Regions from separate parts of the Paraburkholderia kururiensis genome, predicted to be linked through region 2. Evidence: predicted binding sites of a transcription regulator. Region 2 holds the regulator's gene; each other region holds the start of a gene.

The links. The regulator LexA, encoded in region 2, represses DNA repair genes until DNA is damaged. The targets are predictions, from matches to a motif close to ACTGTATNNNNATACAGT.
Region 1: a site for LexA is predicted at 7,352-7,369, ahead of dinB (DNA polymerase IV). Genes of this name have one in related genera too.
Region 3: a site for LexA is predicted at 6,667-6,684, ahead of imuA (translesion DNA synthesis-associated protein ImuA). Genes of this name have one in related genera too.

What each region holds. Positions count from the first base shown of each region.
Region 1 covers NZ_CP139965.1:5,796,703-5,806,897, forward strand. The annotation lists gene ntrC (nitrogen regulation protein NR(I)) at 1-94, shown strand, start outside; gene U0042_RS26010 (prolyl oligopeptidase family serine peptidase) at 142-2,319, shown strand; gene xth (exodeoxyribonuclease III) at 2,395-3,171, opposite strand; tRNA gene U0042_RS26020 (tRNA-Met) at 3,335-3,411, shown strand; gene U0042_RS26025 (LysR family transcriptional regulator) at 3,464-4,486, opposite strand; gene U0042_RS26030 (mandelate racemase/muconate lactonizing enzyme family protein) at 4,595-5,761, shown strand; gene dctA (C4-dicarboxylate transporter DctA) at 5,923-7,278, shown strand; gene dinB (DNA polymerase IV) at 7,406-8,575, shown strand; gene U0042_RS26045 (ATP adenylyltransferase family protein) at 8,829-9,770, opposite strand; gene U0042_RS26050 (amidohydrolase family protein) at 9,911-10,195, shown strand, end outside.
Region 2 covers NZ_CP139965.1:2,576,711-2,586,905, forward strand. The annotation lists gene U0042_RS11540 (sulfate ABC transporter substrate-binding protein) at 132-1,208, opposite strand; gene lexA (transcriptional repressor LexA) at 1,513-2,163, shown strand; gene U0042_RS11550 (hypothetical protein) at 2,191-2,532, shown strand; gene U0042_RS11555 (DUF2939 domain-containing protein) at 2,529-3,221, shown strand; gene U0042_RS11560 (universal stress protein) at 3,265-3,735, opposite strand; gene nodI (nodulation factor ABC transporter ATP-binding protein NodI) at 4,034-4,945, shown strand; gene U0042_RS11570 (ABC transporter permease) at 4,973-5,800, shown strand; gene U0042_RS11575 (hypothetical protein) at 5,908-6,330, opposite strand; gene U0042_RS11580 (permease) at 6,480-7,538, opposite strand; gene mnmH (tRNA 2-selenouridine(34) synthase MnmH) at 7,664-8,773, opposite strand; gene U0042_RS11590 (NADP(H)-dependent aldo-keto reductase) at 8,917-9,969, opposite strand.
Region 3 covers NZ_CP139965.1:3,059,238-3,069,432, forward strand. The annotation lists gene U0042_RS13580 (dTDP-4-dehydrorhamnose reductase family protein) at 1-609, shown strand, start outside; gene U0042_RS13585 (error-prone DNA polymerase) at 638-4,054, opposite strand; gene U0042_RS13590 (Y-family DNA polymerase) at 4,060-5,811, opposite strand; gene imuA (translesion DNA synthesis-associated protein ImuA) at 5,702-6,556, opposite strand; gene U0042_RS13600 (ATP-dependent DNA ligase) at 6,780-8,513, opposite strand; gene U0042_RS13605 (ligase-associated DNA damage response exonuclease) at 8,510-9,688, opposite strand; gene U0042_RS13610 (PAS domain S-box protein) at 9,782-10,195, opposite strand, start outside.

The sequences.
Region 1 (10,195 bases), 3.2 Mb from region 2:
CTTCACGCGCGGCCGCAAGGTCGAAGCGGCGGAGCGGCTCGGCATTGGGCGCAACACGATCACGCGCAAGATCCAGGAACTCAATCTCGAATAGCAGCGCCCGCGGGCATAATCGACGCTGTCGAACACATTCAGCCGATCATGCCCGCATCTTCCTCCCGGCGCGGCCGGGGTTCTCCGGCGCGAAGCACGCGCACCACGCGTGTTTCGCCATGGCCTCGCCAGCCCGATTCCTTCCGTTTCCTCGAAGACCTCGACGACCCTGCCGTGCTCGCATGGGTGAACGAGCAGAATGCCCGCACGCATGCCGCGTGGAAAACCGGCGCGTCGTTCGAGACGCTCGCGGCTCGCCTCGCGCAGGCGTATCTGCCGCGCAAACGGCCCGTCATCCCCACGCGCTGGCAAGACTGGGCCTATGACCTTTGGGAAGACGACGCGCATCCGAAGGGTTTGTGGCGACGCACGTCATGGGCGAGCTGGCGCAACCGCGCGCCGCAATGGCAGACGCTGCTCGATTTCGATGCCCTGGGTGCCGGGGAGGGCGTGCCCTGGGTGTGCGCGGACATCGAGATTCTCTATCCCGACGGCGACCGCGCGTTGATCGCGCTTTCGCCGGGCGGCGCAGATGCCACGGTCGTGCGCGAGTTCGACATCGAGCGGCGTGCATTCGTTGAGGGCGGCTTCGCGATCGAAAGCGAAGGCAAGCACACGGTGACGTGGATCGATCGCGATACGGTGTACGTCGGTTGGGATCGCGGCGATGGCGTACGCGGCGCGCTCACGCGTTCCGGCTACCCGCGCGAGGTCCGGCGCTGGCAGCGCGGCACGCCGCTCGTCGACGCGCCTGTCGTGTTTCGCGGCGCATTCGACGACGTGAGCGTGGAGGCCGACTACGATCCCGTCGAACGCCGTCACGAGGTGGTGCGCGGCGTCGACTTCTTCGACTCGCATACGTTCTGGCTCGATGCCGACGGAACGTGGCAGCGCTACGAGGTTCCTGCGCACGTCGCCGTGGGCGCGTGGCAGGGGTGGCTGTTGCTCGAACCGCGACTCGACTGGCAGTGCGAGGGCGTGCTGCACGCAGGAGGGTCACTGCTCGCGATTCGCGAGAACGCATTCCTCGCCGGCCGGCGCGACTTCGTTTCGCTCTTCACGCCGACGCGCGTGACTTCAGCCTGCGACTGGACGCACACGCGCCGTTATCTGATCGTGTCGTGGCTCGACGACGTGCGTAGCCGCACCATGCTGTGGCTCCCGTCGCAAGATCGCGAGAGCGAGGCATGGACATGGCAGTCGCGACCGTTTCCCACGAGCGGATCGGCGCAGGTCGATATCTCGCCCGTGGAAGAGACGCTCGACGACGAAGTCTATGTGGACGTCGACGATTATCTGCAGCCGCCCGAGTACGGGCTCGCGGATCTGGCGGCGAACGATCTCGCGGACTGGGAACGCATCGACCGCTGGCCCACGCAGTTCGACGCCGCGCCGCTCGTCGTCAAGCAGGGCCACGCCGTGTCGAAAGACGGCACGCGCGTGCCGTGCACGATCATTGGGCCGCGTGCCGTGCTCGAAGGCAGCGCGCGTTCGCCGCGGCCTTGTCTGCTCACGGGCTACGGCGGCTTCGCGATTCCGTTCACGCCGCACTATCTCGTCGGGCCCGGCATCGGCTGGCTGGAACGCGGCGGCGTCTATGCGATCGCCCATATTCGCGGTGGCGGCGAGTACGGCCCGGCCTGGCACACGGCGGCGCAACGCACGCGGCGCCAACGTTCATTCGACGATTTCATCGCCGTCGCGGAACAGCTCGTCGCAGACGGCGTGACGACACCGCAACAGCTGGGCATTCAGGGCGACAGCAATGGCGGGCTGCTCGTGGGCGCATGCATGGTGCAGCGGCCGGAGCTGTTCGGCGCGGTGGTGTGCGAGGTGCCGCTGCTCGACATGCAGCGCTATCACCTATTGCATGCGGGCGCGTCATGGCTCGACGAGTACGGAGACCCCGACGACCCGACTGAAGCGCGCGCGCTCGCGGCCATTTCGCCGTATCACAACGTGAAGGCGGGCGTGACGTATCCGCCGGTGCTCTTCACGACCTCGGCCAGCGACGACCGCGTGCACCCGGCCCATGCGCGCAAGATGGCGGCGCGCATGCAGGCGCAGGGGCACGCCAACGTGTGGTACCTGGAAAGCACGGCGGGCGGGCACGGCTCAGGCAGCGACGCACTCGAACGCGCGCACTACGACGCGTTGGTGTTCGGCTTCTTGTGGGCGACGCTCGCGCGCAGCGACAGTGACGCGGGCAGCACAGAGAACAGCTGAGGAACGAAGGATGTGAGCGAGGAGGGCCGGCGCCTTAGGACTTGCGCTGCCCCCGCTCGCCACGCACGCTGCCGCTCAGCCGATCTGCGCAAACACCGGCGCGTGGTCCGACGGCTGGTCCCATTTGCGCGGCGTCTTGTCGACGTCGCAGACCGTGCAGTTGAGCGCAAGCTCTTTCGAAAGCAGCACGTGATCGATACGCAGACCCGCGTTGCGCCGGAACGCGAGCATGCGGTAGTCCCACCACGTGAAGCTCTTTTCAGGCTGATCGAAGAGCCGGAACGCATCGACGAGACCGAGCGCGATGAGGCGCTCGAATTGCGCGCGCTCTTCGGGCGACACGAGGTTCTGTCCTTCCCATGCCTTGGGGTCGTGCACGTCGCGGTCTTCGGGCGCGATGTTGTAGTCGCCGAGCAGCGCGAGCTTCGGATACCGTGCTATTTCGCGTGCGATCCAATCGTGCAACGCGTTGAGCCAGCGCAGCTTGTAGGCGAACTTGTCGGTGCCGGGCGCCTGGCCGTTCGGAAAGTACGCCGAGATCACGCGCACGCCTTCCACCGTCGCGCAGATCACGCGCTGCTGCTCGTCTTCGAAGCCGGGAATGTTGCGCACGATGCTGGCCTCGTCCACGGCGATTCCGTCGCGCACGATAATGCCCACGCCGTTATAGGTCTTCTGACCGGCGAACCAGCTCTTGTAGCCCTTCGCTTCGAGCTCGGCACGCGGAAACTTCTCGTCAGGCAGCTTCAGTTCCTGGAGGCACAGCACGTCGGTCTGACTGAGTTCGAGCCAGTCGATCACATGTTGCTGACGGACCTTGAGGGAGTTGACGTTCCACGTAGCGATTTTCATTGGACGCGCGCGCTGCAAAATGAGGTAGGACATTATGCATGAACGGCGGCGCGGCCCTGTCACCCAGCGTTGCACGATGGAGCGAACATCGATGAAGTGCCGCGGTGTGTAATGCGTTTGACGCGGGTGGCACGAGTGGCTATAATTCAATTCTTCTGACGGACGCGGGGTGGAGCAGTCTGGCAGCTCGTCGGGCTCATAACCCGAAGGTCGTAGGTTCAAATCCTACCCCCGCAACCAGCACCGCACGGTGCAGAGCGAAAGCGTCGGAAACGGATTAAAAAAGCCCGCTTCAAGCGGGCTTTTTGTTTTGTCGCGCGTTGTTCGTCCGTAGCCCGGGCCCCGCCTCGCGCTTCGTCCTTCGCTTGCCCGCCTGCCGCTTCGTCCCGTCGCCTTTGCCGACCGGCACTTCGGCCCCATTCATGCCATCGAACCGCTCGATCAAAAAGTCGATGAACGCTCGCGCGCGTGCGGACTGATTGCGCTTGTTCGGGTAGTACACGAACAGATCGGCAGACGGCTGCACGAACTCCGGCAACACGATTCGCAGGCGGCCGCTCGCCACGTACTTCGCGAGATCCCACTCCGAGCGCACGAGAATGCCGTGCCCGTCCAATGCCCAGCCGAGCACGATGTCGCCGTCGTTGCTCGAGAGCGTGCCGTGCACTTTCACCGCGTGGCTTTCGCCGTCGCGCTCGAAGCGCCATACGCTGTATGCGTCGTCGTTTTGCCGATGCACGATGCACGCGTGATTCGCGAGGTCGGCGAGGCTTTCCGGCGCGCCGTGTTGCTCCAGGTAGCGCGGCGAAGCACACAGAAAGCGGCGGTTCGACATCACGCGGCGCGCAATGAGCCGCTGGTCCGGCAGCGCGCCGAAGCGAATGGCCAGGTCGATGCCGCTTTCCACGAGATCGACGGGCCGGTCCGTCACGTCGAGTTGCACTTCCACATGCGGATACCGTTTCGCGAATTCGGACACGATCGGCGCGATCGTCGTGCGCCCGAAACCGAGCGTCGCGTTCACGCGCAACAGTCCTTTGGGGACCGAATGGCTCGAACTAACGGCGTCTTCCATCTCGCGCAGCTGGGCGAGGATGCGGGTGGCGTGATGCAGGTAGGTTTCACCTTCGGGCGTGAGGCTCACGTGGCGCGTGGTGCGGTTGACGAGCCGCACGCCGAGGCGCGCTTCGAGTTGCGACAGACGCTTGGTGGCGGCGGGCGGGGTGAGATTGAGTTCCCGTGCCGTGGCGGCCAGGTTGCCGTGGCGCGCGAGCAGCACGAAAAACTCGAGGTTGGACGCAATGTCGGTCTTCACTGAAAGTTAATGAAGTAATGAGTTTCGGTGAATCATAACGGCGGTCACGGCGAATAATCTAGCGGCTCCCAACGCTGCCGCACGGGCGGCGCGAAGCACGGAGACACCATGAGAATCGTCGAAATACGCGAAAAAACCGTTCCCATCAGTTCGTCCATCCGCAACGCCTACATCGACTTCAGCAAAATGACGCTGAGCCTCGTCGCCGTGGTGACGGACGTCGTTCGCCACGGCAAGCCGGTGATCGGCTATGGCTTCAATTCGAACGGCCGCTACGGGCAGGGCACGCTGATGCGCGAGCGCTTCATTCCGCGTGTGCTGGAAGCCGATCCGGCTTCGCTCGTCGACGACACCGGCGACAACCTCGATCCCCACAAGATCTGGGCGACGATGTTCAAGAACGAGAAGCCGGGCGGCCACGGCGAACGTTCCGTCGCGATGGGCACCATCGACATGGCCGTGTGGGACGCGGTGGCGAAGATCGAAGGCAAGCCGCTCTTTCAACTGCTCGCGGACCGCTACGGCAACGGCCAGCCGGATCGCAAGGTGTTCGTCTACGCGGCAGGCGGCTACTACTACCCGGGCCAGGACCACGGCAAGCTCAAGGACGAGATGCGCAGCTACCTCGACCGCGGCTACACGGTGGTGAAGAAGAAGATTGGTGGCGCGTCGCTCGACGAAGACCTGCGCCGCATCGACTCGATCTTGAGCGTGCTCGGCGACGGACAGAAGCTCGCGGTGGACGCGAACGGCCGCTTCGATCTGGACACCGCGATTCAATACGCGAAGGCGCTCTCGCAATACGACCTGTTCTGGTACGAGGAGCCGGGCGATCCGCTCGATTTCGAGCTGCAAGCCACGCTGCGCAACTACTACGACAAGCCGATGGCCACCGGCGAAGACCTGTTCTCGATGCAGGACGCGCGCAACCTGATCCGCTACGGCGGCATGCGTGCCGACCGCGACTGGCTGCAGTTCGACTGCGCGTTGAGCTACGGCCTCGTCGAGTATCTGCGCACGCTCGACATGCTGCATCAGCACGGCTGGTCGCGCTCGCGCTGCATTCCGCACGGCGGCCACCAGATGTCGCTCAACATCGCGGCCGGCCTGGGTCTGGGCGGCAACGAGTCGTATCCCGACCTGTTCCAGCCGTACGGCGGTTTCCCCGACGGCGTGAAGGTGGAGAACGGCTACATCACGATGCCCGACTTGCCCGGTATCGGCTTCGAAGGCAAGGCGGATTTGTACGCCGAGATGCGCAAGCTGGCGGAATAGTTGCGGTCCTGCCACGGGAACGAGTCAAGGCAAAACCCAGGCAAGACCCGAAGCCACACCCAAGGAAGAACAGGCGGGCGGAGCACCGCGCTCGACACACCGGGCGCGGTGCCGCAAACAGACCTGCCGTTCGTGGAGTTCGCCACGCACAGGAGACAGTCATGCGGGTTGCAACCATTCGGAAGTATCTTTCGCGGCTTTACGTTCAGGTGCTGATCGGCATCGTCGCCGGGGTGGCCGTAGGTCACTTCTTTCCCGACGTCGGCACACAGGTCAAGCCGCTCGGCGACCTGTTCATCCGGCTGATCCGGATGCTGCTCGCACCGATCATCTTTGCCTCGGTGGTGGTGGGCATCGCGCGCATGACGGACATTCACGCTGCGGGGCGCGTGGGCATGAAGGCGATCGTCTACTTCGAGATGGCGTCGACGCTCGCGCTCGGCATCGGTCTCGTCGTCGTCAACGTGGTGCAGCCGGGGCGCGGTATGAACGTCGACCCTGCGCACATCGACAGCGCGGCCATCGCGAGCTACACGCACGCCGCGCATCAGCACGGCATGCTCGACTTCTTCATGAGCATCGTGCCCAACAGCGTGGTGGGCGCCTTCGCCAACGGCGAGATGCTGCCCGTCATCTTCTTTTCGGTGCTGCTTGCCGTCTCGCTTGCGCGACTGGGTCCGCGCGCCGCGCCTTTCGTCGACATGCTCGATATGTTCCTGCAGGCGATGTTCGGCGTGGTGCGCATCGTCATGTGGGTGGCGCCCATCGGCGCGTTCGGCGGCATGGCGTTCACGGTGGGGAAGTACGGCATCGGCACGCTGGCCTCGTTCGGCGAACTGATGCTGTGCCTCTACGTCACCTCGATTGCGTTCGTCGTGATCGTGCTGGGTATCGCCATGCGGCTGTGCGGGCTGTCGTTATGGAAGTTTCTTCGCTACATCAAGGACGAAATATTCGTGACCTTCGGCACCGCCTCCACGGAGGCGGTGTTGCCCCAGATGCTCATCAAGCTGGAGAAGCTCGGCTGCGCGCGCCCCGTGGTGGGCATGGTGCTGCCCACGGGCTACACCTTCAATGCCGACGGCACCGCGATCTACCTCACGATGGCGGCCATCTTCGTCGCGCAGGCCATGAACATTCACCTGAGCCTTGGGGACCAGCTGCTCGTGCTCGCGGTGCTGCTGCTCACGTCGAAGGGATCGGCGGGCGTGGCGGGCGCGGGGTTCGTCGCGCTCGCGGCGACGCTGGCCTCGATGCGCAGCATTCCTGTTTCCGGCCTCGTGCTGCTGCTGGGCGTGGACCGCTTCCTCAACGAGGCGCGCGCCGTCACGAACCTGATCGGCAACGGCGTGGCCACGGTGGTCGTGGCGCGCTGGGAGAAGGCGATCGACATGGACCGCGCCCGCGCCGTGCTCGATCGCGGCGCGTTGGAGGCCGGTGAGCCGGAGCCCTCGCTCGTGGAAGCGGAAGCCGGAAGCCGAGGCGCCAGGGGCGCGAGCGTCGGCCACTCGCTCTGAGGCGATGGCGCACCGGCGGCGAGCGCGCCGTCGGCGCGCGAAACGGCTGCGGCACTGCACGCTTGAAAACCATACTGTGTTTTTGTACAGTACGGTCACCTCCAACGTGACAGATGCCGCCCGACCCATGCCGTCCGCGTCGGCTGACTTTTCAGCCCGCAAGATCATTCACTGCGACTGCGACTGCTTTTACGCGTCGGTTGAAATGCGCGACGACCCCTCGCTGCGCGGGCGTCCGCTCGCCGTGGGCGGGCGGCCCGACCAGCGCGGCGTGATTGCCACCTGCAACTACGAGGCGCGGCGCTTCGGCGTGCATTCGGCCATGTCGTCCGCGCTCGCCATGCGCAAGTGCCCGGACCTGTTGATCCTGCCCTCGGCCATGGAGAAGTACCGCATCGCGTCGCGCCAGATCATGGCCATCTACCACGACTACACGGCCGACGTCGAACCGCTTTCGCTCGACGAGGCCTACCTCGACGTCACCCATTCCGACCGCTGCAAGGGCAGCGCCACGCTCATCGCAAAGGAGATTCGCGAGCGCGTGCGCGAGACGGTGGGCGTGACGGTGTCGGCCGGCGTGGCGCCCAGCAAGTTCATCGCGAAAATCGCCTCGGACTGGAACAAGCCGGACGGGCTTTTCGTAGTGCGTCCGCACGAGGTGGACGCCTTCGTGGCTGCATTGCCGGTGCGCAAGATTCATGGCGTGGGCAAGGTGACGGCGGCGAAGCTCGAAAAGCTCGGCCTCGCCACCTGCGCGCAACTGCGCGAGTGGCCGCTCGTCGATCTGCACCGCCACTTCGGCGTGTTCGGCCAGCGGCTCTACGAACTCGCGCGCGGCATCGACGAGCGGCCGGTGCGCGCGGACCGCGAGCGCAAGTCCGTGAGTGTAGAGACGACTTACGTGATCGATCTCCAAACCCTGGACGAGTGCGCAGCCGAACTGCGGCGCCTCACGGAGCAGCTGGACGCCCGCATCGAACGTGCCGGAGCCGCCGCGGCGGTGCGCAAGCTGTTCGTGAAGATCCGCTTTGCCGATTTCCAGCGCACGACGGTGGAGTGCGTGGGTGAAGCGACCCATCTGCCGACGCTGCTCGCGCTGCTCGAAAAGGGCTTTGCGCGACGTAATCAGCCAGTGCGGTTGCTGGGCGTGGGCGTACGGCTGGAAGAGGACGATGCGACGCTGCGCGGGCAGTTCACGTTGTTCGACGAAGATGGCGAAGACGTTCCGCTGGCCCACGCCGACGAAGCGGATGACGACGAAGAGGGGCAAGGGCACGAGCCTGATCGGGGCATGTGACTTGAACCGGCTGATGCCGTGGCGAAGTCACTGGTGTCGTGATGCCTCCACTCGCGCAGGCGGGCAGAGCGCCTGTTGCGTCGTGCCACGCAACGCTTTGCCGCATACCTGGCAACCTCGCGGCCTCGGCGCATTGGGCGGCGTTCTGTCGGCGTCCTCGCGGCATCCGCGCGGGCACCGTCAGGCCGTTACCCGTGCCTGCTTTCGGTTATTCGCGAGACGCCGCATGCAGTACTCGACGCAGTACGGGCGCTCATTGCAGCGTCACCCGCTCCAGCACCTTCATCGGCCCCAGGCTTTTCACCACGTTCATTTGTGCTGCGTCGCGCACGAACAGCGATCCGGCGAAGCCCAGCGCGTTGACCGACACGCCCTCCACGCACTCGGCGGCGCGTGGCACGAGCAGCATCCAGCGGCGCGTAACGAGCAGGTTGTACGGCGCCCGTTGCAACCCGTCTTCGTGCGCTTCGATGGCGCCTCGTCCTGCCGCTTGCAGCAGCGCCCGATAGGCGCTTTCGAGCGTCTGTGCGGCTTCGTGCCTGCGCGCGGCGGGCTCGGTGCCGTCGGCGGCGTCGACAGGCACGTCGAGCCGGCAGAACGCATGGCGAAACGGCAGCGCCGGAACCGTCTGCGGTATGCCGCAGGTCGGCGGCACGTCGCGCCACACGGCTTCCATCGGCACGCTGCCGCCTGTGCTGCCGTGAGGCGCGAGCGGCACCATCTGCAGATGCTTGTGCGGCTGGCTCGCGCCCGCTTCGGCGCCGCCGTTGTAGAAGGCGAGGCCGTCGAACTCCGCCATGCAGGCCGCGAGCGCCGTGAAGTCGGCGCGATCGAGCAACGCTTCCTGGCGCTCGAAGGCGCGCGTGACGATCAGCAGATGGTGGTCGATGACGTTGAACTTGTTGAGCAGCGCTACGTGCGTGGGTGAGATGCTCGCGACGAACAGATCGGCGTCGTAGGGCAGGAAAGGGTTGAAGGCCGCGCCCGTTGCCGTGTGGGCTGCGGATTGCGCCTCGCGAGCGCGCGCCTTGAGCGCGAGGCTCGATACCTGCCGCACGACGAAACGCACGCCGTGGTCCTCGATCGAAGTCTCGGTGGTCTGGATCGGGCGCAGCGCCTGGCATCGCAGCGCGTGCTCCGTTTGCCTCAGCAGGGCGGGCCAGAGCGTGCCGGGTTGCAGTTCGAGCGTGTCCATGGCGATGCATGTTAGTACAACGTCGACGGTCGCTCGGAACGCGCGAACGTGCCGGCGCAGCGGAGGCTTCGCAGCGACGCGCGGCACCTCCCACGCGCTTTCTGTCACCGATAGAATCGACGGACACTCAGGAGCCGCTCATGGACCTCATCATCCGCCGCGCCGTGTTGCCCGGCATGTTCGCGTCGCGCAACGACGCCCAAGGCGAAACCGTCGACATCGGTATCGAAGGCAACCGCATTGCCGCCGTGGAGCCGCGGCTTGCGGCCACGGCGCGCGAGGAGATTGATGCGGCAGGCTCGCTCGTGAGCCCGCCGTTCGTGGACGCGCATTTCCACATGGACGCCACGCTCTCCTACGGTTTGCCGCGCGTGAACGCATCCGGCACGCTGCTGGAGGGCATCGCGCTGTGGGGCGAACTCAAG
Region 2 (10,195 bases):
ATCTGCCGGTCGCTTTTATCGTGACACGCGTGATGCGGTGATATTGCACGGCGCTCTTTCGATGCCGTATCGGCGTTCTGCCGTGCTGCTCCCGCCGTGTTGCTTCCGCTTTGCTGCTTGATAAGCCGCCGTTACTGCGGCTGGTAGATCGAATCGAATACGCCGCCATCGGCGAAGTGCGTCTTCTGTGCGTTCGTCCAGCCGCCGAAGGTGTCGTCCACGGTATAGAGCTTCAGCTTCGGAAACTTCTGCGTGAGTTCGGCGGGCACCTTCGTCGAACGCGGGCGATAGAAGTTGCGCGCTGCAATCTCCTGGCCCTCTTCGCTATAGAGGAAGTTCAGGTAGGCCTCCGCGACCTTGCGCGTGCCGTGCCGGTCCACGACCTTGTCCACTACCGCCACGGGCGGCTCGGCCAGGATACTCACCGAGGGCACCACGATCTCGAACTTCTCGGGGCCGAACTCCTTGAGCGACAGGAACGCTTCGTTTTCCCAGGCGATCAGCACGTCCCCGATGCCACGCTGCACGAAGCTCGTCGTCGCGCCGCGGGCGCCGGAATCGAGCACGCCGGCGTTGCGGTAGAGCTTCGCGATGAAGTCCTTCGCCTTCTGCTCGTTGCCACCCGGCTGGTGCAGCGCGTAGGCCCACGCCGCGAGGTAGTTCCAGCGCGCGCCGCCCGAGGTCTTCGGATTCGGCGTGACGATCGACACGCCCGGTTTTACGAGATCGTCCCAATCCTTGATGTGCTTCGGATTGCCCTTGCGCACGAGGAACACGATGGTCGACGTGTACGGCGAGGCGTTGTCGGGCAGGCGCTTCTGCCAGCCTTTGTCGATGAGCCCCTTGTTCGCGATGGCGTCGATGTCGTACGCGAGCGCGAGGGTCACCACGTCGGCCTGAAGCCCGTCGATCACGGAACGCGCCTGTGCGCCCGACCCGCCGTGCGACTGCTTGAAGGTCACCGTCTCCCCGGTCTTCGCCTTCCACTCCTTCGCGAACGCCTGGTTGACGTCCTGGTACAGTTCGCGCGTGGGGTCGTAGGAAACGTTGAGGAGCGTGGTGTCGGCGTGCGCCGTCGTGACGCCCCCCGGCGCGCCCAGCACCGCGGCAAGGCCGAGACCGAATGCGGCGATCCAGTGTTTTGCCTTGCGCGTGGCAGCCGGTGCGGAGGCGCGTGTCCTGCCGAACCCCGTCGTGTGGTCTTGCATCGGTTTTCTCCTTTTGTGTCGCGTAGCGGTGGCGCCGTGCCGCAAAGCGGGTTTGGCGGACGCTCCGGGTAATGCGAGCCAGTCTAATGAGACCCCTTCATGATTAAAAATAATCCTTCTTCATTTTTTAATACGGAAAAGTGGTAACGACGGCGGGATGGGGCGCTGCGGCGTGTTTTCGGCTGTCATCGCAGCGCAATGCGGCGTTGTGGCACAGGCTCGTGCCGCGAACTTCAAGTAACGCTTGAAAAGTGCCGGACACTGTATAAAAATACAGTCACCTGTCTATCCATACAGTGGCGCCATGACCAAACTCACCGCACGACAGCAGCAGGTTTTCGATCTGATTCGCCGGGCCATCGAGCGCACGGGGTTTCCGCCCACGCGCGCCGAGATCGCCGCGGAACTGGGGTTCAGTTCGGCCAACTCGGCGGAGGAGCACCTGCGGGCGCTGGCGCGCAAAGGGGTCATCGAACTGGCGGCGGGCGCATCGCGCGGCATCCGGCTGCTGCCGGGCATCGACGACATGCCGCATCAGTTCACGTTGCCGCACTCCAGCCTCATGCAGCTTTCGTTGCCGCTCATCGGACGCGTGGCCGCGGGTAGCCCGATCCTCGCGCAGGAACATATTTCGCAGCACTACGCCTGCGACCCCGCGCTCTTTTCGAGCAAGCCGGACTATCTGTTGAAAGTGCGCGGTCTTTCCATGCGCGACGCGGGCATCTTCGACGGCGACTTGCTCGCCGTGCAAAAGCGCACCGAGGCGAAAGACGGCCAGATCATCGTGGCGCGGCTGGGTGACGACGTCACGGTGAAGCGCCTGAAGCGCCGGCCGAACGGCATCGAGCTGATCGCCGAAAACCCGGACTACGAGAACATCTTTGTGGAAGCCGGCAGTGCGGATTTCGCACTGGAAGGCATTGCGGTGGGCCTCATCCGCCCGACCGAATTCTGAACGTCTGAACGCCGCCTGGAGAGATTCATGGAACGTCTTGCCCGCCTGCTGCCCTTCCGCCAGTTCGGCCGCCTTCGTCATCTGCGCACGCTGGTGCCCTGCATCCCGGTCGCGTCCGCCGTAGACACTGTGTCGGCCCCCCGGACAGCACCGCTCTTCGGCAATGAAACCCAATCGCTGCCCGCCCTGCCGTCGGCACAACCGGCGTTCGCCCGCGTCTCGCTCAACGCCGGCGTGCACAGCGAGCCGGCTCGCCGTGCCCCGGTGCGCGTCTATCACGGGCCGTCGCGCCTCATCATGGTGGGCACGTTCGAGGCGGTGTGCCGCATGATCGACCATTGCATCGCCGAACAGGGCGCGGGCGCGTGAACGGGCCGGGACAGCACGCTACGCGGCGGCTCGCTATCGCGGCCGTCGTGCTGCTTGTGGTAGCGGTGCTGGGTTACGCCTACGCGTCGCCTTACATCGTGCTCGATCGGCTCAAGCGTGCGGCGGACGCGCGCGACGCCGAAACGGTCAACGCCTATGTCGACTATCCGGCCCTGCGCGTGAGCCTCAAACAACAGGTGACCGAGTTGCTGATGCGGCGCATCGACGCGCAAAAGCACGGCAATCCGTTCGCCGTGATCGGCGCGATGATCGGTGCCGCGCTGATTGGTCCGCTGGTGGATGCGTACGCGACGCCCGACGGTGTCGCGGCGATTCTCAATGGCATGCCGCCGCGCGGGCAACCCGGCGAACGGCCTCCCCCTGTGGGCCCGTCCGGAGGAACGACGGGCGGTGAGGCTGAAGGCACCGCATCAACTGCGCCGTCTGCATCCTCCGCCCCCTCTGGGCCCCCGACCACCCAGACGCCCACCGCGCCCGCCACTCCGCAGACGCCACCCGAGGCGCAGACGGCCCCGCCTCAGCCACCCCAGACCACGGCTGGATACCGCGGCCTCAACGAGTTCGTCGTGACCTATCAGCATGGCGTTGGCGATACGCGGTATGCCGCCATCCTGCGCCGCGACGGCCTCTTCTCATGGAAGCTGTCTGCCGTGGACCTCAACGGATAAGCCCTCCGGCTCGCGCGGTCGGTCGTCCGCGAACTGCGCGTGACTAGGCCGCTGCGGCCTCCTCCTTCTGCTCGGCCGAAGACGAACACGCGACCAGGATGCTGCACGACACGCGATCCAGCAGTTGGGTGTTGCCTGCGCCCATCCACCATCGCGAGAGACCCGTGCGGCACCGGTGCCCCACGACGACGAGGTCGGCTTGCAATTCATTGGCCAGATTCGCGATTTCGTCGATGGGGTGTCCAAACGCGAAATGGCCCTGTGCCTTCACACCGTGCTCGGTCAGCCAGTCCACTCCCTCCTGGAGAATCTGCCGCGCGGTCTCTTCGAAGCGACCGCAAGCGACGTCGGTCAACAGGCCCGCGCTCTGTGCAATGCTGGAACGCATGTCCACCACAGAAAGCAGATGGGTTTCCGCTTTCAGGTCCAGTGCCAGTTCGGCGCCGCAGCGCAGCGCCTTGCGGCCTTCGCGCGAGCCGTCGTAGCACAGCAGGATTTTCTTGTAGCTCGCCATGAGGTTTCTCCGATCCGCCTTCCCTGCGGTTTGAATGTGCTTTCATCATGGTGCGCCGCAATTCCGCTTGCAAGGCCTGGAAAACGCCAGGTGTGCGCTGGCCCCCTGTGGCACGCCCGTAACCGTTTTCAGCACCATGCCGCAGCGCGCAAATGCTTGCCGCGACAGAGATCCCGCGCCCAACGCAAATGCAGCGATGCACTAGAATAGGCCGCCTTGCCTCCCTCCTCTCCGCATTCGGGTCACGCCGTGCATCGCGTGACCGGTGTGGTTTCCTGGTACACGAACACGAGTTTCCATGTCCGCCGCCATCGAATTCGAACAGGTAGAAAAACGCTACGGCGAGAAGAAGGTAGTCGACGGCCTGTCGTTCCATGTCCGTCCCGGCGAGTGCTTCGGGCTACTCGGCCCCAATGGCGCAGGCAAGACCACCACGTTGAAGATGCTGCTCGGCATCTCCTCGCCCGACGCCGGCACGATCCGCCTGTGCGGAGAACCCGTGCCTTCGCGCGCACGCTTTGCCCGCGCACGGGTGGGCGTCGTACCGCAGTTCGACAACCTCGATCCCGATTTCACCGTGCGTGAGAATCTGCTCGTGTTCGGCCGCTATTTCGGTCAGTCGGCGGCGCATACGCGTGCGCTCGTGCCTGCGCTGCTCGAATTCGCACGACTCGAGAGCAAGGCCGAAGCCCGCGTCAACGAACTCTCGGGCGGCATGCGCCGGCGGCTCACGCTCGCACGGGCGCTCGTCAACGACCCCGACGTGCTCATCATGGACGAGCCCACCACGGGCCTCGATCCGCAGGCGCGTCATCTGATCTGGGAGCGGCTACGCTCGTTGCTCGCACGCGGCAAGACGATTCTGCTCACCACGCACTTCATGGAAGAAGCCGAGCGACTCTGCGACCGGCTGTGTGTGATCGAGGAAGGCCGCAAGATCGCCGAGGGCGCACCCAACGATCTGATCCAGTCCGAGATCGGCTGCGACGTGATCGAGATTTACGGACCCGACCCAGCGGCCCTGCGCGACGAACTCGCGCCGCTCGCCACGCGCACGGAGATCAGCGGCGAGACGCTCTTTTGCTACGTGACCGATCCGCAGGCCACGCTCGATCGGATCAAGCACCGGCCGCAGTTGCGCTATCTGCACCGGCCGGCCAATCTCGAAGACGTGTTCCTGCGCCTCACGGGGCGCGAGATGCAGGACTGAACGAACACGAAAAACCGACGGCACGACATGGACGCACGCACCTACGATACCCCCGGCCGGCCCGCTCCCATGCGCGAACGCATTGCGGCGCTGCCCTCCAACGCCACGAACTGGATCGCCGTCTGGCGACGTAACTACCTCGTCTGGCAGAAGCTCGCGCTGGCCTCGATGTTCGGCAATCTGGCCGATCCGATGATCTATCTGTTCGGGCTAGGGTTCGGGCTCGGGCTGATGGTCGGGCACGTGGACGGCGTCTCGTACATCGCATTTCTCGCGGCCGGCACGGTGGGGTCGAGCGTGATGATGTCGGCGAGCTTCGAGTCGATGTACTCGAGCTTCTCGCGCATGCACGTGCAGCGCACGTGGGAAGCGATCATGCACACGCCGCTCACGCTCGGCGACGTGGTGCTCGGCGAGATCGTGTGGGCGGCAAGCAAGGCCCTGCTCTCGGGCACGGCCATCATGATCGTGGCCGCGGCGCTCGGCTACGCGAGCTTTCCGTCGATGCTGCTGGCGCTGCCGGTCATTGCCCTCGCGGGCCTCGCGTTTGCGAGCCTCGCGATGATCGTGACGGCGCTTGCGCCCTCGTACGACTTCTTCATGTTCTATCAGACGCTGGTGCTCACGCCGATGCTGCTGCTCTCCGGCGTGTTCTTCCCCATCACGCAGTTGCCCGCCGCGGCGCAGCAGGTGACGCTGCTGCTGCCGCTCGCGCATGCGGTCGCGCTGGTACGCCCCGCCATGCTGGGCCGGCCGATAGAGAATGCAGCGCTGCACGTGGGCGTGCTCGCGGCTTACGTGGTGGTGACGTTCGCGATATCGGCGGTGCTGTTCCGCCGGCGCATGATGCGCTAGACGATGCGATGGGCGTGACCGCGTGCGGATGATGTCATCGGTCAAGAGCCATCGATTAAAGCAGAGACGCCGCTACCATAGCGGCGTCTCTCTTTTCAGCAAGACACTCAGTCCTCGTCGTCGCTCCAGGGAATCTCGACGTCGGTAATGAACGCGACCGTCGCGAACGGGCCGCCGTCCTGCCGCCCCATCTTCCCATCCGCGCGATGCCATTCCACGCGGAACACGGTGGCCGCCGTATCGGCAAGCAGACGCACCGCGCGCAGTTCCTCAGGATCCGTTTCCTCGACGGGACCGTCGAGCGAGACCAGCAGTTGCTGCGGCCACAGGCCGTTCGCGGGATCGTAAATGCGGTCGCCGTCCGGCACCGACGTGTGCGCTTCCACGCCGATCGTCGCCGACGCCTCCACGATCATCTTGCCGAGCGCGCGCAGCACCGCCGTCGCGCGTGCGGAATTGGCCTGGCGGATTGCCAGATCGCCGCGCGTGAGCGCCTGTTCGAGTTTCGGATTCGTTTTCTGTTGCGCCATTCTGAGCCCCCGGTTCCTTTGCTTCTGCCACGCGCCCTCACGGCGCGCGGCGGGTGGCGCGCATGCGGTCAGTCATGTGCGCCGCATACCCCACCGTTGTTGCATGCTACACCGCTTCACCGGCCCGGTGGCCGGCACCTCGGCTGCGGTTAGAAGCCGAGTCCCATGGCAATGAGACCGGCCGCGATGCCGAAGAGCACCACCGTCACCGCGACGATCGCCAGCACCCTGGGCCGGAACGAACGCGCCAGCATCGCGAGCGACGGCACGCTCACGGGCGGCAGCGTCATCAGGAGCGCGCCCGCCGGCCCCACGCCCATGCCGAGCGACAGCATGGCCTGGATGATCGGCACCTCGCCCGCCGTCGGAATCACGAACAGCATGCCGGCCACGGCGAAGGCGACAATCCAGACCAGCCCGTTGCCGATCTCCGGACCGATGTGCGGAAAGAGCCACGCGCGTGCGGCGCCGAGCAGCAGCACCAGCACGATGTATTCAGGTATGAGGCGCACGGCCATGCGGCCGAGAATGCGCATCCACCGCGCGAACATGCTGCCTTCGGCCTGCTGCATCACGACTTGCGCGAGTTGCTCGTCGGCTGCGCGCGATTCCTGGGGCGTCACGAGCCGGTTCAGGAACCAGCCCAGCCCGAATACGAGCGCCACGCCAAGCACGAGGCGCAGCGCCGTCCAGTGCCAGCCCAGCACGAAGCCCATGAAAACCAGCGTCGCCGGATTGAGCACCGAGTTGCCGAGCCAGAACGCGATGGCCCCGCCCGGCGACGCGTGACGCGCGCGCAGGCCCGCCACCACGGGCGCGGCACAGCAGGTGCACATCATGCCGGGGATGGCGAGCAAGCCGCCCGCCGCCACGCTGCCAAAGCCGTTGCGGCCCAGCACGCGCGCGACCCACTGCGCCGGCACGAGCGCCTGCACCGCGGAGCCGAGGAGCAGACCGAGCACCATGGCCTGCCAGATGGCCTTGCCGTAGGCCCAGGCATAGTCGAGCGCGGCCTGAAGCGTCGGCGCGGGCGGGCTCGCTGCCGTACCCATCAGGATCGACTTGCCGATGGAATGCGTCTCCGCGGCTGTGAAGGCGCGGTGGTAGTACGGAAACCACTTCACGTAGAAGAGGCCCGCGACGGCAATCAGCAGGAAGATCATCCATCCCGCTGCGGGCGGCGCGGACGTGTGGCGTGTGGTGTTCATGGGTATCGTCGTTGGATGTGTCAGTTTGAAAACTCGAGGCGCTTGCGCGCTGGAATGCTTGGGGCCGCTATCGCTTTGGGCCGCTATCGACCCCGCTATGGCGTGCTATGCGGTTTGGCCGCCCTTCATGGCTGTGCGGCCGGGTGATGCGCGGGCTCCTGCAAGGCATCGGGCGCCGCACGTTCGTGCCCGCCCAGCCGCTCGAGCAGCGCCCTCGCCTGCGCGACGCTGTCGGCGGCATTCGGCCGGAACTCGAAACACAGCGCGTGCGCGAGGTTGCCGAAATGCTGCTGGCTGCTGCGCCGGTACGCCGGATCGTAATGCCGCTCGATCAATTCGCCGAACAGCTCGGCGCGCGCGCCGCTGTCGATCAGTTCATGCCAGTGCCGCACCTGCTCGTGGCTATGCAGCCCGACCAGCTTGGCGAGCTGCGTCTTGAACTGCTCCGGCGCGTCGAACAGATGCGCGTAGTCCTGCAGCAGGAACGCGACGCGGTCCTCGCGCGTCGCCTGCACTTCGATGCAGGTGCCCCCGTGGATGCCGCTCAGCAGGTTCTCGGGCAGCGAGACGGTGCCGATGCGCCGGCTCTCCGCTTCCACGAACACGGGCTGGCTCGCATCGAAACGCTCGAGCGTACCGGCAAGCGACGTCTCGAAAGCCTTCTGCGACGGCTGGGGCTGCCCCGGCAGTGCGCCGAGCAAAGACCCCCGGTGACACGCAAGCTGTTCGAGATCCAGCACCTGCGCGCCCGCGAGCCTCAGCGCCTGCAGCAAACGCGTCTTGCCGCTACCCGTGTGGCCCGTGAGCGCCACATACCGATACCGGCCCGGCAGTGCGTCGAGCCGGTCCAGCACGTGGCGTCGCCACGTCTTGTAGCCGCCTTCGAGCTGGCGCGCCTTCCAGCCGATCATGTTGAACCACGTCGTCATGGACCCGGACCGCTTGCCGCCGCGCCAGCAGTAGATGAGCGGGCGCCAGTTGCGCGGCCGGTCCGCGAAGATCGTGTCCAGGTGCATGGCGATGTTGCGCGCGACCATCGCCGCGCCGACGCGCGTGGCGTCGAACGGCGAGACCTGCTTGTACATCGTGCCGACGATCACCCGCTCCTCGTTGCTGAGCACGGGCGCGTTCGTGGCGCCGGGGATGTGGTCCTCGGCGAATTCGAGCGGCGTGCGCACGTCGACGATCTCGTCGAAGTCGCCGAGCTGGTCCAGGGTCGCAAGCAGGTTCTTCAATTTGGCCTTACCGGAAACGGGGTGCCTATCCGCACCGGCAACCGTCAGCGTGCGACGAAGCCCGGCGCAGGAAGCGCAAGCCCGGAATTATCGCACGCGGCCCGGCGGCGGCCGGCGCCTTGGTCCGGGCCGCCGCCTCCCGCTTACGGCGCAGGATTCGGCTGCGCTTCGTGCAGCGCGTCGATTTCGGCCAGCACCTCGGGCGAGAGCCGCACCTCCGCGCTCGCAATGTTTTCCTTCAACTGATCGAGCGACGTTGCGCCGATCAGGTTGCTCGTCACGAACGGCCGGCTGTTCACGAAAGCGAGCGCCAGTTGTGCCGGCGAAAGACCGTGTCGCTTTGCGAGGGCAACGTACCGGCTCGTCGCAGCGACCGCCTGCGGCTTGCTGTAGCGCTGAAAGCGCTCGAACAGCGTGATGCGGGCGCCGGCGGGCCGTGCGCCGCCTTCGTATTTGCCCGAGAGCCAGCCGAACGCGAGCGGCGAGTACGCGAGCAGCCCGATGCCTTCACGGTGGCTGAACTCCGAAAGGCCGGCTTCGAAGGTGCGGTTCAGCAAGCTGTACGGGTTCTGGATGCTCACGATGCGCGGCAACCCGAGCTTTTCGGCAGCACGCAGGAACTGCGCGACACCCCACGGCGTTTCGTTCGACACCCCGACGTGGCGCACCTTGCCCGCCTTGACGAAGTCTGCGAGCACGGCGAGCGTTTCTTCGATGGGCACCGTGTAGGCGTCGTCGATCCACGGATAGGCTGAGCGCCCGAACGTCATCGTGTTGCGGTCCGGCCAGTGCAACTGGTAGAGATCGACGTAATCGGTCTTCAGACGCGCGAGGCTGCCGTCCAGCGCCTCGGTCAGGTTCTTGCGGTCGAACTGGTTGGTCTCGCCGCGAATGTGGCGGGGGTTGTGCGGCTGGCGCGCGGGACCCGCGATCTTCGTGGCAAGTACGATGCGTTCACGCGCGGCCGGATGCTTTTCGAGCCAGGTGCCGATGTAACGTTCCGTCAGGCCTTGCGTTTCGGCGCGTGGCGGCACCGGATACATTTCAGCGGTATCGATCAGCGTCACGCCGTGATCGAGCGCGTAATCGATCTGGGCATGCGCCTCGCTTTCGGTGTTCTGCTGGCCCCACGTCATCGTGCCGAGGCCGATCAGGCTCACCTTCACATCCGAGTCGCCGAGTTTGCGGTATTCCATTGCAGCGTCCTGTGGGTAGATTGTGCGTGGATTGTGCGTTGATTGATGTCTGGACCCCGTGCCGGATCGACGGGTCAAACCTGCCGCGAATGCGGCGGCAAAGACGCAAAACCTACCATAGCCACGCGATTTCTTCAGCGTGGCTACAATGGCGGTCCGGCGCCGTACGTCGCCCTGCCAGTGCCGCGTCATTCGCGACACGCGATGCTTTCCAAAGGGATTTCAG
Region 3 (10,195 bases), 480 kb from region 2:
CCGTATCGCGCCGACGCCCCGCCCTCGCCCATCAACGCCTACGGGCGCAGCAAGCTTGAAGGCGAGCACGCGTTGCTCGACGCCACGGACCTCGGTCTCGTGCTGCGTCTGCCGTTGCTCTACGGTCCGATCGTGGACTGGCAGGAATCCGCGGTGACGAGCCTCGTGCCGGCCATCGCGGCATCGGCGCGAAGCACCTCCGCCTCAGAGAGGGGCGATCGAGCGCAGGCCGTCAAACCTGCTGTCATGGATGCCTGGGCGATTCGCTACCCCACCTTCACGCCGGACGTCGCGTACGTCGTGGGGCAACTGCTCGAGCGGCTCGCCGACGGGCAGCCGCTGTGCGGCATCGCGCAGTGGTCGGGCAACGAACCGATGACGAAATACGAAATCGCGCAGCGTCTTGCCGCCGCGCTGGAGATGGACGTTGCCCTCGTGCCGCAGACCACGCCCGCCGATGCCACGCCCCGCCCCTACAACTGCCATCTCGATTCGAGTCGCCTCGAAGCGCTCGGCATCGGACGGCGCACGCCGTTCGACACAGGCATTCGCGACGTGCTGCGCGCCTTTCCGTGGCGCCCCGGCGACGCCCCCCAGGTCGCGAGCTGAGACGATGAGCGACGACCCGCGCACGTCCTCAGTGAAAATCGCGGCTCGCCGTAGCGAGCCGTCCCAGCAAGCGGCTGTGGTCCTCCAGCCGGTGTGCCACCAGATGCACCACCTCGCCCTCGCGCTGCACGACGCCCGAGACCGCCAGCAGCGATGAACCCAGCAGCGCCTGGCGCTGCGTCTCCACAATCGACGGCCACACGATCACGTTGATCGCCCCGGTTTCGTCTTCGATCGACACGAAAATGGTGCCGCTCGCCGTGCCGGGCCGCTGCCGCACCGTCACGATGCCACAGGCGCGCACCAGCGTGCCGTGCCGGCACATGGCGAGCTGCGCGGCGGTGCGAAAACGCTGCTTCGCGAGCCCCGGCCGCAGCAGCGCGAGCGGATGCCGGTTCAGCGTGAGTCCAAGGCTCGAATAGTCGGCGACGATCTCGCGGCCCTCGGTTGCGCGCGGCAACGCGAGCGGCGCCTCGGCGATCGGCGCGTCGCGCAGCAGCTTCGGCACCGCATGCTGCGCGGTAACGGCCCACCATGCCTCGCGCCGGTGCCCCGCGATGCTCGCGAGCGCATTCGCCGCGGCCAGCGCCTGGAGTTCGCGCCGCGTCAGCGCCGCACGCCGCGCAAGGTCGTCGACGTCGGTAAACGGCGCCTCGCGACGCGCCTCCATCACGCGACGCGCCGCCTCCTCGGGCAGGCCTTTCACCAGCCGCAGCCCGAGCCGCACCGCCGGCCCGCGCCGCCCATAGGCGCGTGCCGGCAGTTTGATAGGCGCCCTCACAACGCGCCTGACGGTGCGGGCAAAACAGTTCTTCGGCACCGGAACGGCACGCAGCAACTGCGCATAGCGAGAAGCCTCGGCACGCCGCGCCGCCGCGTCGGCCGCCAACCGCACGCCGGGCCGGCCGCGCACCTCCAGCACCGCTTCCCAGTCGCTCACCGACACGTCGGGCGCCAGCACGGTCACGCCATGCCGCTTCGCGTCCTGCACGAGCTGCGACGGCGAATAGAAGCCGAGCGGCTGGCTATTCAGCAAGCCCGCGAGAAAGGCCGCGGGCTCGTAGCGCTTCAGCCACGCGCTCACATAGACGAGCAGCGCGAAGCTCGCCGCATGGCTTTCGGGAAAACCGTAATCGCCGAAGCCCTCGATCTGCTTGCAGATACGGTCAGCAAACTCCTGCGTATATTTTTTCGCCAGCATGCGGTCCGTGAGGTCTTTCTGATAGGGCCGCAGGTCGCCGTCGCGCCGCCACGCGGCCATGGCGCGGCGCAGGCGGTCGGCCTCTTCCGCGCTGTAGTCCGCTGCGACCATCGCGAGCTGCATCACCTGCTCCTGGAAGATCGGCACGCCAAGCGTGCGTTTGAGCACCGGCTTCAGATCCTCTTTCTCGTATTCGACGGCTTCGAGCCCCTGCCTGCGCCGCAGATACGGATGCACCATGCCGCCCTGGATCGGCCCGGGCCGCACGATCGCCACCTGAATGACGAGGTCGTAGTACTCGCGCGGCCTCAACCGCGGCAGCATGCTTTGCTGCGCACGCGACTCGATCTGGAACACGCCGATCGTATCCGCGTGGCAGCACATTTCGTAGACGGCCGGATCGCGGCGCGGGACGTCCTGCATGCGATACGCCGGCCACCCGCGCCGCAGCGCGACGAATTCCAGCGCGCGCCGGATCGCCGAGAGCATGCCGAGCGCCAGCACGTCCACCTTCAGCAGCTTCAGGGCATCGATGTCGTCCTTGTCCCATTCGATCACGCAGCGGTCTTTCATCGCCGCATTTTCGATGGGCACGAGCCGCGAGAGCTTGTCTTTCGCGATCACGAAGCCGCCCACGTGCTGCGACAGATGCCGCGGAAAATTGCGCAGTTCGCGCGTGAGCCGGATCAGATGCTGCGTGACGTGCGATTCGGAATCGAAGCCGGCTTCGGCGAGGTAGCGCGCCACGGCCTCGGGGCCATCCCACCACTGCTGGGCACCGCTGATGCGCTCGATTACCGCAGGCTCGAGGCCGAGCGCCTTGCCGACATCCTTCAGCGCGCTGCGCGTGCGATACGAGATCACGGTAGCCGCGAGCGCGGCGCGGCGCCGGCCGTACTTGCCGTAAACGTACTGGATCACCTCTTCGCGACGCTGATGCTCGAAGTCCACGTCGATGTCGGGCGGCTCGTTGCGCGCACGGGAAATGAACCGCTCGACCAGCATGTTCATGTCCACGGGGTCGATCTCGGTCACGTAGAGGCAATAGCAGACCACCGAGTTGGCCGCCGAGCCGCGCCCCTGGCACAAGATGCCCTGCTCGCGCGCGAAGCGCACGATGTCGTGCACCGTGAGGAAGTACTTTTCGTAGCGCAGGTCCGCGATCAGTGCGAGTTCTTTTTCGATCTGCTCACGCTGCCGCTCGCTCATGCTGCCCGCCCAGCGTGTGTGCGCGCCTTCCATCACGAGCTTGCGCAACCAGCTTGCCGGCGTTTCGCCGGGCGGCACGAGTTCTTCGGGATATTCGTACGCGAGTTCATCGAGTGAGAACGCACAGCGGCTTGCCACGCGCAGCGTTTCGGCGAGCGTATCCGCGGGGTATAGCGAAGAGAGCCGCACCCGCGTGCGCAGATGCCGCTCCGCGTTGGGTTCGAGCGCATGACCGCATTGCGCGAGCGACTGGTTAAGACCGATGGCCGTCAACGTGTCCTGCAAAGGCTTGCGCGAACGCGCATGCATCAGCGCGCCGCCCGCGGCGACGAGCGGCAGGCCGCTTTGCTGCGCAATGGTGCGCATTGCGTTGATGCGCACTTCGTCGTTGCCGGTTTGCCAGAGTTCGAGCGCGAGCCACGCGCGATCCGGCGCGATGCCCGCGAGCCAGTACGCGCAGCGCAGCGTTTGCGCGAGCGTCGCCGCCTGCTGCGGCACGAGCAGCAGAACGCAGTCGGGCAAATGGCGCAGATGCGCGAGTTCGGGCGGCGGGTGGGTGAAATCGGCGGGATGCAGCCGGTAGCTGCCCTTCGCCGCACGCGAGCGTGCCAGCGTAATGAGCTCGGAGAGGTTGCCGTAGCCTTCGCGGTTCATCGCGATGGCTACGAGCGTGCAGAACGGTGCACCGGCTTCATCGGTGAGATTGAGTTCGCTGCCGATCAGCAGATGCAGCGGCGGGCCGGGTGGCGCTTCCTCTTCTCCTTCACTGCATGCCTTCCGTTCCTTCTCACGTTCCGCTTCGATGATCTTGAGCGCGCTGTGGGCACGAACTACACCGGCGAGCGAGCACTCGTCGGTAATCGCGAGTGCGCTGTAGCCGCACTGGATGGACCGCTCGACAAGCTCACCGGGACGCGACGCGCCGCGCAGGAACGTGAAGTTGGTGAGGCAATGCAGCTCGGCATACGCCGGCAATTGCGGCATCGGAGGCGCGGCGCCCTTCCCGGCATGGGACGCTGTATCGACGGTCGACATGGCGTTCAGCCAAAGAGGCCCTGCAGGAACCACTGCCCGCTCAAGCGCTCGCGATACACCCAGAACATGCGGCCCTGATCGTCGCCGGCCACGTAGTAATCACGCTCCACGCCTTCGCCATCCCACCACCCGGCCTCGATGCGTTCGGTGCGCGTGAGCGTTTTCAGCGGACGCCGGTAGACCGGACGCTCGTCGCGCACCACGAGCCGCAGCGGCCGTTCGAGCATCCATACCGGACGCGGCTGCGAGGGCAGTGGGCTCTCGGGCAGATCGAGCACGGCCTGAAGCGGCGGTTGTTGCGCGGCGCCAGCCTCTTGGGCGGCCGGCTTTTTCGCACGCGACGGCTTGCGGCGTCCCGCTGCGGGCTCGCGATAAGCGGCGGCCTGCATCGCCCGCTCGGGGCGATGATCTTCGTGGGTCGAAAGCTGCAGTACGTTCTGTGCGCCGAGCCGCGCGCCGAGCCGCTCCATCAGACGCGCCATGGATTCGTCCGACGCCTCCGGCATGGGAAAGAGCGTGCCGCTGGGCGCGGCGTATTCGCTCACTTCGTCGGCGACGAGTTTCAGGCCGATCACCGGTGCAGCCAGCGCCGTCTGATTGAGCTTTTCGCGCAGCAGCCAGATGAGGTGATCGGCATCGCGCGAAGGCACCGCCCAGCCAAGCCTCAGCACCGACGTGCGCGGCGCATGGCGCGAGGCCAGCTCGTGTTCGAGCCGCAGTTCGAACTTGCGCAAGGCCGCGTGATGGGCGCCCAGCCAGCCGGCCAGTTGCACGACGAGCCGGCGCGCCGCAAACAGCAAGGCTTCGGCGCTATCGACGCGCGCCTGCAGTTCCAGCTGCGCGTGAAACGAAGCCGGCGCCTGGAAGTATTCGCGCGGATCGGGATGCTCGCCGAAGGCTTGCGCGAGCAGCGTGAGCACGTCGTCGCCGAAGCGGCGCACGATGCCCGCGCGCGGCAGACGGCGCAGATCGGCGAGGGTCGTGCAGCCGATCTGCTCGAACACGTCGCCATGTTCGGCGGCGAAGGGCAAGAGCGAAACCGGCAGCGTATCGAGCGTGCGCGCCAGCGTCGCCTGCTTGACCACGCGCCAGCGCCGCCCCGCCCGCTCGGCACGCGCCGCGGCCAGCAGCCAGGCGCCCCACGCCGTGGGGGCACAGGCGAAGCGTGCGGTGTGCCCCAGCGTCTCCACGGTCGAGGCGACTCGCGAGAACAATACGCGCAGGCCGCCGAAAAGACGCAATCCCGCGCCCACCTCCAGCAGCAGCGTATGACCTTCGGCAAACGCCACGTTCGGCGTAAAGGCGAGCAGCGCCAGCGCCAGCGCTTCGAGCGCCGCTTTCTCGCGCGCCGGGTCGGGCGTGAGCATCGCGATCTGCGGCGCCAGCGCGAGCGCATGCGAACGCGTGTTGCCCGCACGCACGCCTAACCGGTGCGCATCCAGATCGGGAATCAGGATGCGCACATGATCGGCGAGCGCATGACAGCGCACGTTCGCGGCATCGGTGCCGGACTGCGCCGACGGCGCGTTCGGCGAAGGCGGGCGAGCGGAGACGGCGGCGGCCGCTCCGACCGTTTCGGCGTCCCGAACGATTCCAGCGATAGCCGCATGGCTCGCGGCACCGCTTTCGGCAAGCAGCGCGCCGGCCTCATGCCGGTTGCGCGGAGCGTCCGGGTATTCGGGCTGCCGCGGGAGCGCCAGAGGCGGCTTCACCGCCTCCAGCGGCAACAGGGGCAAGGTAACTGCGATCCACAACATGATTGCTCTCGTGCCATTGGCGTTGATGGCCGGACTGGGACTGCGGCGACGGCAGCAATCCGGCCTGCAACGGCAACGTGACGGAGAGCGGCCGGGCGAGAGGCGGCCCGCGCCGCTTGAAAACGTCCACCGACACCGCCGCTTCCTGAAGCCAGCGATGCCGGTCGATGGTGTCGGCATCGGGCGGCAGCACCGGCTCGCATGCGATGCGCAGCGGCGCCGCCGAAGACTGGCTGCGCGCGTGCGCCGGCCGCACGAGGAAAGCGAGCGCGCGCGAATCCTGCGCCACGACCTGCAGCCGACGCACCGCATCCGGACGCGCTTTCGCAAGCCACACCAGCACCGCGCCCATGCCCTCCTGCTTCAAAACCTGCTCGGCAGCCCAGGGCGCTTCGTCTTCGCGCGCGCGCACCCAGACCACGCGTTCGAGTGCGATGCCCCACGCCTTCAGCGCGCACGCATAGGGCTGCCAGGGCGGCGCGACCAACACGACGTGCTTACCGTCGCGCGCCGTGAGGGTCTTCAGCGCCGGCGCGACGAGCCGCATTTCGCCGATGCCGCCGTGCTCCACCAGCAGCTCGGTCAGGCTGCCGGCAGGCCAGCCTTCGCCGGGCAGCAGCGCATCGAGAGCGGCGTACCCGCTCGACACGACGCCCGCGGTTGCCCCGGCAAGCTGGTCCCCTTGCCACACCCGGCTGCGCAGCCGGGAGGGCAAGGCGCTCGTGGCATGGAGTGCTGCAGCCATGATTCGTGTGATGCTCTTTCAAAAGGGGATACGCCGCCCTCCCGGCACAAACCGGGCAAGGCGGAACTGTCACCGGCGGCGGGAACCGGATACCGGAAACCACGCCAACACCTGTATATTTATACAGTATCGAAGAAGGAAGGAAAAGAGGTTTTGACGGGGAAGGGAAAACCGCGCTGCCGGCATAAACAGGGCACGCATCGCGACCCTCGACGCGCCTGTTCTAGCCCTTGATAAAGCCCTTCAGCGTAGCGAGCGTATCGGCGTCTTCAATGCTTTTGTCCGTACGCCAGCGCAGCATGCGCGGGAACCGCACGGCCACGCCCGACTTGTGCCGCCCGCTCGCCTGAATACCTTCGAAGCCGATTTCGAACACGAGCGTGGGTCGCAGGCTGCGCACCGGGCCGAACTTCTCGACCGTCGTCTTGCGCACGATGGCATCCACCTCGCGCATCTCCGCATCCGTGAGGCCTGAATAGGCCTTCGCGAAGGGCACCAGCGTGCGCACGCCGCCGGCCTCGTCCCACACGGCGAAGGTGAAGTCCGTGTAAAGGCTCGCGCGCCGGCCGTGTCCCGGCTGGGCGTAGAGGAGCACCGCATCCACCGCGTAGGGATCGATCTTCCATTTCCACCACGCGCCCGCCGTCTTCGTGCGCCCCACGCCGTACAGCGACTCGCGCCCCTTCAGCATTAGCCCTTCCACGCCGCGCTCGCGACTCTCCTCGCGCAGCGCGGCGAGCGCGCTCCAGTCCGGCGCTTCGGCCGCCGTGACGAGCGGCGACAGCCGCAGCGGCCGCGCGGCGACTTCGGCCGCCGCAGACGCCCCCAGCACGTCGGGCCACGCGAGCCTTTCGAGCCACGCGCGACGCGCTTCGAGCGGCGTCGTCCGCAGGTCTTCGCCTTGCGCTTCGAGCAGGTCGTAGGCTACGAAGGTGGCCGGATAATCGGCCAGCACCTTCTTCGTGAGCGTCTTGCGCGTAATGCGCGGCTGCAACTGCGCGAACGGCAGCGGCACGGCGGCGCCGGGCGCCCAGGCGAGGATTTCGCCGTCGATCACGTAGCCGTCCGGCAGCGCGCGGCCCAGCGCCTCGATCTCGGGAAAGCGGTCTGTAATCAGATCCTCGCCGCGCGACCACAGCCACACGCATCCCGCGCGCTTGACGAGTTGCGCGCGAATGCCGTCCCACTTCCATTCGACAAGCCAGTCGCCCCGCGCACCGAGCGACGACGGTTCGTCCTGCAACGGATGCGCGAGGAAGAACGGATACGGCAAGCCCGCGTCGCCCGCATGCACCTGCGTCGCGAGGTCCGCGCGCAACGGCTCGTGCGCGGCATGCGCGTCGCCGTCGTGGGTGCTCGCCTGCAACGCGGGGGCGACGAGGCGCAGATAACGCGCGGCGTCCGGCGTCTGACGCGAATCCGTCCAGCCGACCATGCGCTGCGCGATGAGCTTGTGATCGACGCCCGCCACATCGGCCAACGCACGCACCACGAGTTGCCGCGCCACGCCCACGCGGAACCCGCCGCCAATCAGCTTGGTGAGCAGAAAGCGACCGCTCCAGTCGAGTTCGTCCCACCACGCGGTGAGCCGCTCGCGCAGTGTCTCGGGCGCGGCGCCGCGCAAGGGCAGCAGCCGGTCCTCGATCCATTGCGCGAGGCCCAGCTCCGTCGTGCGCCCGACGGGCGGCAGGACGTGCGCGATGGTTTCGGCGAGGTCGCCCACGACCTCGTACGACTCGTCGAAGAGCCATTCGGGCAGGCCCGCACGCTCGCGCGCGATTTCGACAAGCAAGCGTGTGGGCACCGATTGCCGCGGCTTGCCGCCCGCGAGGAAGTACGAGGCCCAAGCCGCGTCTTCGGGCGGCACCGTGCGGAAGTACGCGATGAGCGCATCGAGCTTGTCGCGCGTGGACGTGGTGGCGTCGAGCGCCGTGTAGAGCGCAGCGAAGCGCCTCATGACGAGGGGTCTCCTGCGGTGTCCGCGTCATCGCCTGTGTCCGGGCGCTCCCTGTCCTTCGCGCTATCGTCCGCGTCCGCATCATGTCGCGATGCCGCCTCTTTTCGTGCGAGCGATTCGAACGATCCACCCGCCGCCGCGGCATCGGGCGACTGCGCCGCCGCATCCGCTTCCACCGCGTCGCCGCCGTATTCGGTCGCGAACGCTTCGGCTTCGAGCCCAGTCTCGCGCAGCCAGCGCACGAGCGGCTCGATATGCCCGTGCGTGACGATGACGCGTTCCGCGCCCGTCGCGGCAATCGCGCTCAGAAGCCCGGGCCAGTCCGCGTGATCGGAAAGAACGAAGCCGCGGTCCACGCCGCGCCGGCGACGCGTGCCGCGCAGCCGCATCCAGCCCGACGCGAAGGCGTCGCTGTAATTCCCGAAGCGACGCAGCCACGCGCTGCCTTGTGCCGACGGCGGCGCAACGACGAGCGCGCCCTTGTACACGTCGCGCGCCTTCGGCGGCACGTCGGCCGTGAGCCGCGTCTCGGGCAAGGCCACGCCCGCCGCGCGATACGCGCCGTTGAGCGGTTCGATCGCGCCGTGACAGAAGATGGGACCGATGGCGGCATCGATGCCCGCCAGAATGCGCTGCGCCTTGCCGAACGAATAGCAGAACAGCACCGACGCCCGCTCCTGCGCCGCGTTGTGGCGCCACCATGAATCGATGCCTTCGAACACGCTGTGCGCGGGTTCCCATCGGTACACGGGCAGGCCGAAGGTGGATTCGGTGATGAAGGTGTCGCACCGCACGGGTTCGAAGGCGTCGCAGGTGGGATCGACTTCGAGCTTGTAGTCGCCGGAGACCACCCACACGTGGCCGCGATATTCGAGCCGCACCTGGGCCGCGCCGAGCACGTGGCCGGCCGGATGCAGCGACACCGTCACGCCGTTGATGGCGAGCCGCTCGCCATACGCCACCGCTTGCAGGCTGATGCCGGGCAGCCGCGCGAGCAGCACGCCGGCACCGGCCGCCGACGCGAGGTAATGGCCGTGCCCCGCCCGCGCATGATCGGCGTGGGCGTGGGTAATGACGGCCCGCGGAACGGGGCGCCACGGATCGATATAAAAATCGCCCACTGGGCAATACAGGCCTTCGGGGCGCGCAACGACGAGGTCGGCGGAAGGATTCAAGACGGGAGCTTGCGGCAGGACGTAAGCGATTTCGTCAGTTTAACGGCGCCCGCCGATGCACGCCGGCCACGCCCCATCAGCCGCACGGTGCGTTCAGTCCGTGCGCCGGATGCGCTGTGCACCGTCCATCGGAATGCGTACGGCAACGGAGGTGCCGCAGCCCGGCGCGCTCGCGATGGATATCTCGCCGCCCAGCATCAGCGCGCGCTCGCGCATGCCGACGAGGCCGAACGACTGCTCGCGCACGGTCCTGGAATCGAAGCCGCGGCCGTCGTCGCGCACTTCCAGCACCCAGTCGTCTTCCACCTGCGTGAGCGAGATCGTGACCTGCGCCGCCGACGCGTGCCGCACCACGTTCGTGAGCGCCTCCTGCACGATGCGAAAGAGCGCGACGGCCAGTGCCTCGTTGAGCACGAAGCTGTCGTCGGGCACGCGCAGCCTGCAACGGATGCGGCCATCGCGCGCAAGCTCGGCCGCGAGCCATTCGAGCGCGGCGACAATGCCCGC